Regions from separate parts of the Lysinibacillus sp. GbtcB16 genome, predicted to be linked through region 1. Evidence: riboswitches for the same ligand, from Rfam matches in the RefSeq annotation. Region 1 holds a riboswitch; the other holds the start of a gene.
What was found. Region 1 has a riboswitch for FMN ahead of ribE (riboflavin synthase). Riboswitches for the same ligand answer to the same signal wherever they lie in the genome.
Positions count from the first base shown of each region.

Region 2: linked by a shared signal. The riboswitch ahead of KVT27_RS03205 (ECF transporter S component) and the one ahead of ribE (riboflavin synthase) in region 1 are both predicted to bind FMN.

Region 1 covers NZ_JAGXJV010000001.1:922,738-926,166, forward strand. The annotation lists gene KVT27_RS04475 (ABC-F family ATP-binding cassette domain-containing protein) at 1-697, shown strand, start outside; FMN riboswitch at 810-935, shown strand; FMN riboswitch at 1,054-1,179, shown strand; gene ribE (riboflavin synthase) at 1,386-2,024, shown strand; partial or broken gene ribB (3,4-dihydroxy-2-butanone-4-phosphate synthase) at 2,052-2,642, shown strand; gene ribH (6,7-dimethyl-8-ribityllumazine synthase) at 2,688-3,155, shown strand; gene KVT27_RS04495 (spore germination protein) at 3,306-3,429, shown strand, end outside.
Region 2 covers NZ_JAGXJV010000001.1:650,544-653,972, reverse strand. The annotation lists gene KVT27_RS03210 (sodium-dependent transporter) at 1-918, opposite strand, end outside; gene KVT27_RS03205 (ECF transporter S component) at 1,101-1,688, opposite strand; FMN riboswitch at 1,910-2,097, opposite strand; gene KVT27_RS03200 (RNA polymerase subunit sigma) at 2,251-3,429, opposite strand, start outside.

The DNA of each region.
Region 1 (3,429 bases):
GGATCTAAAACACGCACAAATGACATTTGCTACAGATAAGAGATCTCATAAAGAAGTGTTGAAGGTAAAAGATGTAGTGCTCTCCTATCAGCTAGAAGATAGCAAAAAAATATTATTGCAAGATATTGAGTTTTCATTGGATAGAGGCGATCGGGTCGCATTAGTAGGTCCAAATGGTGTGGGGAAATCAACGCTTTTGAAGGCGTTATTACATGAATTGTCTCCGGACCGTGGCGTTATCACATGGGGAAATGGTGTGACAATCGGCTATTATGATCAAGAGCAAGAGACATTACATCCTAATAATACGGTATTACAAGAGGTTTGGAGTACTTTCCCTTCAATGGAAGAGGCAAAAATACGATCAGTACTCGGTAATTTTTTATTTACGAAAGAGGATGTATTTAAAAAGATAGCCTCCCTTAGCGGTGGGGAAAAAGCACGTGTAGCGTTAGCAAAGCTTATTTTGCAAAAAGCCAATGTACTTATAATGGACGAGCCGACCAATCATCTTGATTTATTTAGTAAGGAAGTATTGGAGGAGGCGCTATTGCAGTTTGATGGCACCTTATTATACATTTCTCATGATCGTTATTTTCTTAATAAGCTAGCCAATAAATTGCTTGAATTATCACCAACTGGGATGACGGCCTTTTCGGGAAATTATGATGATTATGTTCAAAAAATAAGCCATTAAAGGATTTAGGGGCCACCTCTATAGCAAGAGGTGGCCCCTTTTTAAAAAAATTACAAACAGAAGTATAGATAATATAATTAAATAGTGTTATCGTAAGAACTAGCTAAATAAAATGATCCTTCGGGGTAGGGTGAAATTCCCGATCGGCGGTGATGAAGCAATTCAAAGTCCGTGAGCGCAAGCTGATTTGGTGCAAATCCAAAACCGACAGTAACAGTCTGGATGGGAGAAGGGTATAAGTGCGAGCTTTTTAAATTCAATGTAATTTAGAAGGTCTATTTAACTATGCATTTATGACACTACTTCCCGCAAATATGTTGGGGAGTTTTTTTATTTAGCCAATCAATTGAATAGAAGATGTTCTTCGGGGTAGGGTGAAATTCCCAATCGGCGGTGATGAAGCAATTCAAAGTCCGTGAGCGCAAGCTGATTTGGTGCAAATCCAAAACCGACAGTGATAGTCTGGATGGGAGAAGAACAAATAAGATACTAGTCTATGGAAAAAATGTATATCCAAATAGGCTTATTTATTGATGTCTTATACTCCCAAAACCCCTTTGTCAAAGGGGTTTTTCTTTTTATATGAGCTTTAAGAAGGGAGACGGATAGAAACGTAAGAGTGACGGATAAAAACTCAAAAACCACAGATAGAAGCTATGAAAGATCAGTGTGAAAGCAGGTGAAAGAAATGTTTACAGGTATTGTGGAGGATATTGGCACTATTAAAGCCTTGCAAAGCGATAAGAACAGTATGAAAATTACGGTTCAATCATCTAAAATTGCTGAAGATGTGGGATTAGGGGATAGTATAGCGGTCAATGGTGTTTGTTTAACGGTGACTCATTTTACGGATCAAGAGCTTACGATGGATGTTATGCCTGAAACCGTCAAAGCTACAAATTTACATCAGCTAACAATAGGGGATCCGGTTAATTTGGAGCGTGCGATGTCTGCTAATGGGCGATTTGGGGGCCATTTTGTTGCTGGTCATGTCGATGGTGTTGGGAAGATTTTACGAAAACGTCCGATGGCCAACGCGGTTTATATTGATATCGAATTGTCTGAGGAACTAACAAATTTCTGTATTCTGAAGGGCTCCATAACGATTGATGGCACAAGCTTAACAATTTTTCATGTTGAAACGAATCAGGTCACGATTTCACTGATTCCTCATACTTACAAGGAAACGATTTTAGGTATGAAAAAAGTGGGCGCTTTCGTCAATATTGAAACAGATTTAGTCGGTAAATATATTTTAAACGAAATGAACAATGGGCAAGGCAAGTCAATGATTACTAGAGATTATTTAGCACGACATGGTTTTTAAAATCACATAATGAGGAGATGAAAAATAGTGCTACATGCAATTGAAGATGCCATAGAGGATTTAAAGCAAGGTAAAGTAATCGTCGTAGTGGATGATGAGGATCGGGAAAATGAGGGGGATCTTCTAGCGCTTGCTGAATTTATTACTCCGGAAACGATCAACTTTATGGCGACTTATGGCAAAGGGCTAATTTGTACGCCGATTTCGCAGGAGCTAGCACATCAGTTAGATCTGCACCCAATGGTTCAGCATAATACGGATAACCATCAAACAGCCTTTACCGTAAGTATCGATCATATGGACACAACAACGGGAATTAGTGCCTTTGAGCGTGCATTCACTATACAAAAAATGTTGGGGTCTCAGGCAAAAAAAACTGATTTTCGTCGGCCAGGACACATTTTTCCACTAATCGCAAAGGATAATGGTGTCTTAGAGCGAAGGGGCCATACGGAGGCGAGCATTGATTTAGCCAAGCTTTGTGACAGTATTCCTGCTGGAGTGATTTGTGAAATTATGGGAGATGATGGTCACATGATGCGCTTTGATGAGTTGACAAAGTATGCAGCACATCATGGATTAAAAATGATTTCCATTGAGGCGTTAGCCGCTTATCGAAGTCAATCATTTACAACAAACTAATAACGAGGGAGATATAAAAAAATGGGTCAAACATTTGAAGCACAATTAATTGGGACGGATTTAAAAATTGCGGTAGTCGTAGGTCGATTCAATGAGTTTATTACAAGCAAATTATTAGATGGTGCAATGGATGGATTAAAAAGACACGGTGTAGATGAAGCATCCATTGATGTTGCATGGGTGCCAGGAGCTTTTGAAGTGCCTTTTATTGCGAAACAATTAGCAGAGACAAAGAAATATGATGCCATTATTGGTTTAGGGACTGTTATTCGTGGTTCTACAACACATTATGACTATGTGTGTAATGAGTCGGCAAAAGGTATTGCGAATGTATCCTTAACGACCAATGTACCAGTTATTTTCGGTATTGTTACAACAGAAAATATTGAACAGGCGATTGAGCGTGCGGGAACAAAATCAGGTAATAAAGGCTATGATTCCGCGATATCGGCAATTGAGATGGCTAATCTACAAAAAATGATTGGTTAAGAGCATCCTAAATAGGTTATCACAGTATTTGTTTCTTGAATAATTTTTATGTCCATGGGAAAAATATGCCTAAGTATATTTATTACATGTCGTAGTTTTCATAAATGTACTAAATTTGAGTAGGCTCAGTAGGAGATGAGAAGTATTTCAATGGAACAAATGATGAATTTGAAAATGTTGAAATCACTATTTCAACGCTCTGCTGATATAATATTCCAACAGTATAAATTTCAGCAACATACAGTCCATATGATAACCTGTGATGCTATGATAG
Region 2 (3,429 bases), 270 kb from region 1:
CGCTAAAAATACTTCCCCAAATGGCATTTGGCTAAATGCTGTCGGTAGCACCATAAATAACAAGCCCGGCCCAGCTGCCGGCTCTAAATCAAAAGCAAAAACGACCGGGAAAATAGCTAGTCCAGCTAAAAATGAAACAAGTACCGTTAGCATAACGACGGAGCCTGCTGAATTCGGTAGACTCACATCTTTTTTGAGGTAGGAACTATATGTAACAAGACAAGAAAATCCAACGGCTAACCCAAAGAAGGATTGCCCTAAAGCTTCTAATAAGGCTTTTCCGGTAATATTTGAGAAATCAGGCCATAAAAAGAATTTTACCCCTTCCATGGCGCCATCTAATGTGACAGCACGAATCACTAGGACAATGAACATAATAAAGAGCAATGGCATCATCCATTTATTCGCCTTTTCAATACCATTTTGGACACCTAATGAAATAACAAGTACGTTTGCTAATGTAAACAAAGCCAAACCTACAATTGTAATCCAAGGTGTCCCAATTATTTTTCCAAATAGTTCTCCAGGATCAATAGCCGGATCAATGACAGCACCCGCTACGCCTAGCCCACTATAAATAAAAATCCAGCCACCGACAACGCTATAAAATGTTAGTAATAAAAAACATCCGAGAACACCCATGCGGCCAATCCATGCCCATCCCTTTTTCGTAGGAGCAATTTTTTTATAGGCAGTGATTGCCTCTGACTGTGTACCTCGTCCTAAAATATATTCAGATAATAGCATCGGGAGCCCAATTAATAATGTAAACAATACAAAGATTAAGAAAAACGCGCCTCCTCCACTTTGTCCGGTTACATACGGGAGCTTCCAAATCGCTCCTAGTCCAATTGCAGCGCCTGCTGATGCTAAAATAAATCCTAACTTACTAGACCACTGTCCTTTTTTTCCACTCATCTCTTCAAACTCCTCTAACTTTCTAAACTCTTCTCTAATTTTACATGAAAATATAGCTTTCGACTAGGTATTACTAAAAAAGAACTAGTTATATTTTGACAACCCGTTACCTTTTTCTATTTTTCTTTCTACATTCCGCCATAAAAAAAACCTCGAGTTCATCCCTCGAGGCTTAGTACATTTTATTTTGTTATATACATAGAACGCTGGCGGTCAATCCATTTACGCATCGTCGTAAATAATAACGCCATAATACCCGTTAATAAAATCCCTTTGACAATATTAAATGGTAAAATACCAGCGATAATCATTTTATAAAGTGAATCACCTACAACAGGCTCCATTCCTAAGAAGTAAGTGTACATTGGTAAAAATACAGCATAGTTTAAAACACTCATTCCTACTGCCATCACAATTGTTCCCATTGCTAAACCTCCAACAAGGCCAGCGATTGTTTTAAAGCGATTAAAAATAAAGCTTACTGGCAAGATGAATAAAATACCTGTTACAAAATTAGCCATATGCCCTACAGGAACGCCTGTTGGAGTGCCTGAGAAAATCCAATCCAACACATTTTTAAACAATTCTACTAAAATACCAGCTACAGGCCCCATTGTGATTGCCGCAAGTAAGGCAGGCATATCACTGAAGTCCACTTCCAAAAATGCTGGGAATGGCGGAATCGGGAAATTAAAAAGCATTAATAAAAATGAAATACTGCTCAGCATGCCAATCGTAATAAACGATTGAAGTTTGACATTTTTCTTCATAGAAAACTCTCTCCTCTTTGCTGATTCAATCTCGCAAGAAGAAAGGTGACGATCTTTCAATTGTTTCATGAAAAAAACCCTTATGCGTTTAATAAAGCATAAGGGAGAAAGGCATAACGAATAAGCGTCCTCATCAACTAATTTTTGAGCACTGTTTAATAAACCATACAAAAAAAGCGCTCGGTCATAGTTCATTTCATGACAATGAATGACGATCGTACCTCCATCTTCTCCCATCCAGACTTTAACTGTCGGCCTTGGAATTTCACCAAGTCAGCCATGCGAAAATTCGCACAGGTCGCGGGCTGAAGAGTTTAACATAAATCAAGCGAGCTAATGAATATATTCATTAGCGATTTATGACTCTATTACCGCCGGTCGGGATTTTCACCCTGCCCCGAAGATGAATCATATTATTTTATTCTACAGCTTTACTATAATGAATTACGAAGTAAAAGTAAATAGTTCTGCTCAAAAAAATCCGATTAAATTGCTATGTTTTATAAATAGAAAAGGCACTCCCGCCATGCAGGAATGCCTCTCTTGTTTTTTCTTCCTTCGACTATGGTAAAAACTGTTTATTCGGTCCCACTGGCTTTGGTAAATAACCCTTTAAATCAAAGCCTTCCCAGCTTTCTTGCACAACATTATCTAAAAGGAGCTGTTGATTAAAGCTAGCAGCTGTTAACATCATGGCCTCAATTAATTGAGTAGCTCGTATTGGTTCCATAGATGTTAAATCAAGCGGAATATCAAAAGTCACAACTACACCTTCCGCTTGTTCAGTGACTGTGTATGTTACATTTTCAGGCACTACCGATGTATAGACATCATCATTTTTATTTTTCATCAGTGTAAGTGCCTCTGTGACTGTCTCAAAAGATTGACGGAAATCTGGTGATAAATATTCTGCACCATTGGAATCATGGTACAAGTAATAATTATAGTGCTTTGCATTCGTTAAGGACATTCCTTGACTTGGCTCACCTTCTTGAGAAAACTCATACGGGGTTCCATCTTCATTTTGGATTTCTACTTCGGTGTATTCAGAGTCTGAGAATGTGTCTTCCATTGTGCCTTTATATTCATTTACTGCAGCAGAGGCAACATCATAGTCATTCCCCTTTGGCAAGACATGGATAAGCTTATCATCCTTTTCCTTCAGCTCACCTTTATAAGGATGATACTCTGTAAACCCTTTAGCCTCCTCGTCAATTTGAGGAGCATACTTTTCATATATCCGTAAGGTAGAAGGCTTCTCTTCTCCAAAATCAGTAGCCACACGTTCATTTGGAATCACATACGTCATAGGAACACTTTCCGCATCACGCCCTGCCAAACCAATACGGAATACGACAGCATCTTTTACATCCTCCTCATAGACAGATGTACGTAAAGATAAAATGCGCTCATGTTCCGCAACAATACTTTTGGAATCCAGCATTTCATCCTGCGTGGCCGCTTCCTTTGCTGCTGAATCCTCTTGCATCGTCGAAAACTGAGCCGTTTCAGGCATACTCGCTTGATCTTTTTGCTCACCTTGATTGTTCTTCAATATTGTGCCAACTAGTATTGTTAGCACAAAGACTGCGGCTACACTCATATAAATCTGCATATTACGTACTTTTGATCTCGTCGTATGCTTTTTAATGGTAGCATCTTCCTGTTGAGATGGTTCATCTTCTATAGGTTCTTGCATAGCTTCTTGAAGGTGTATATTATCTTGCAAGCGAGCATCTGC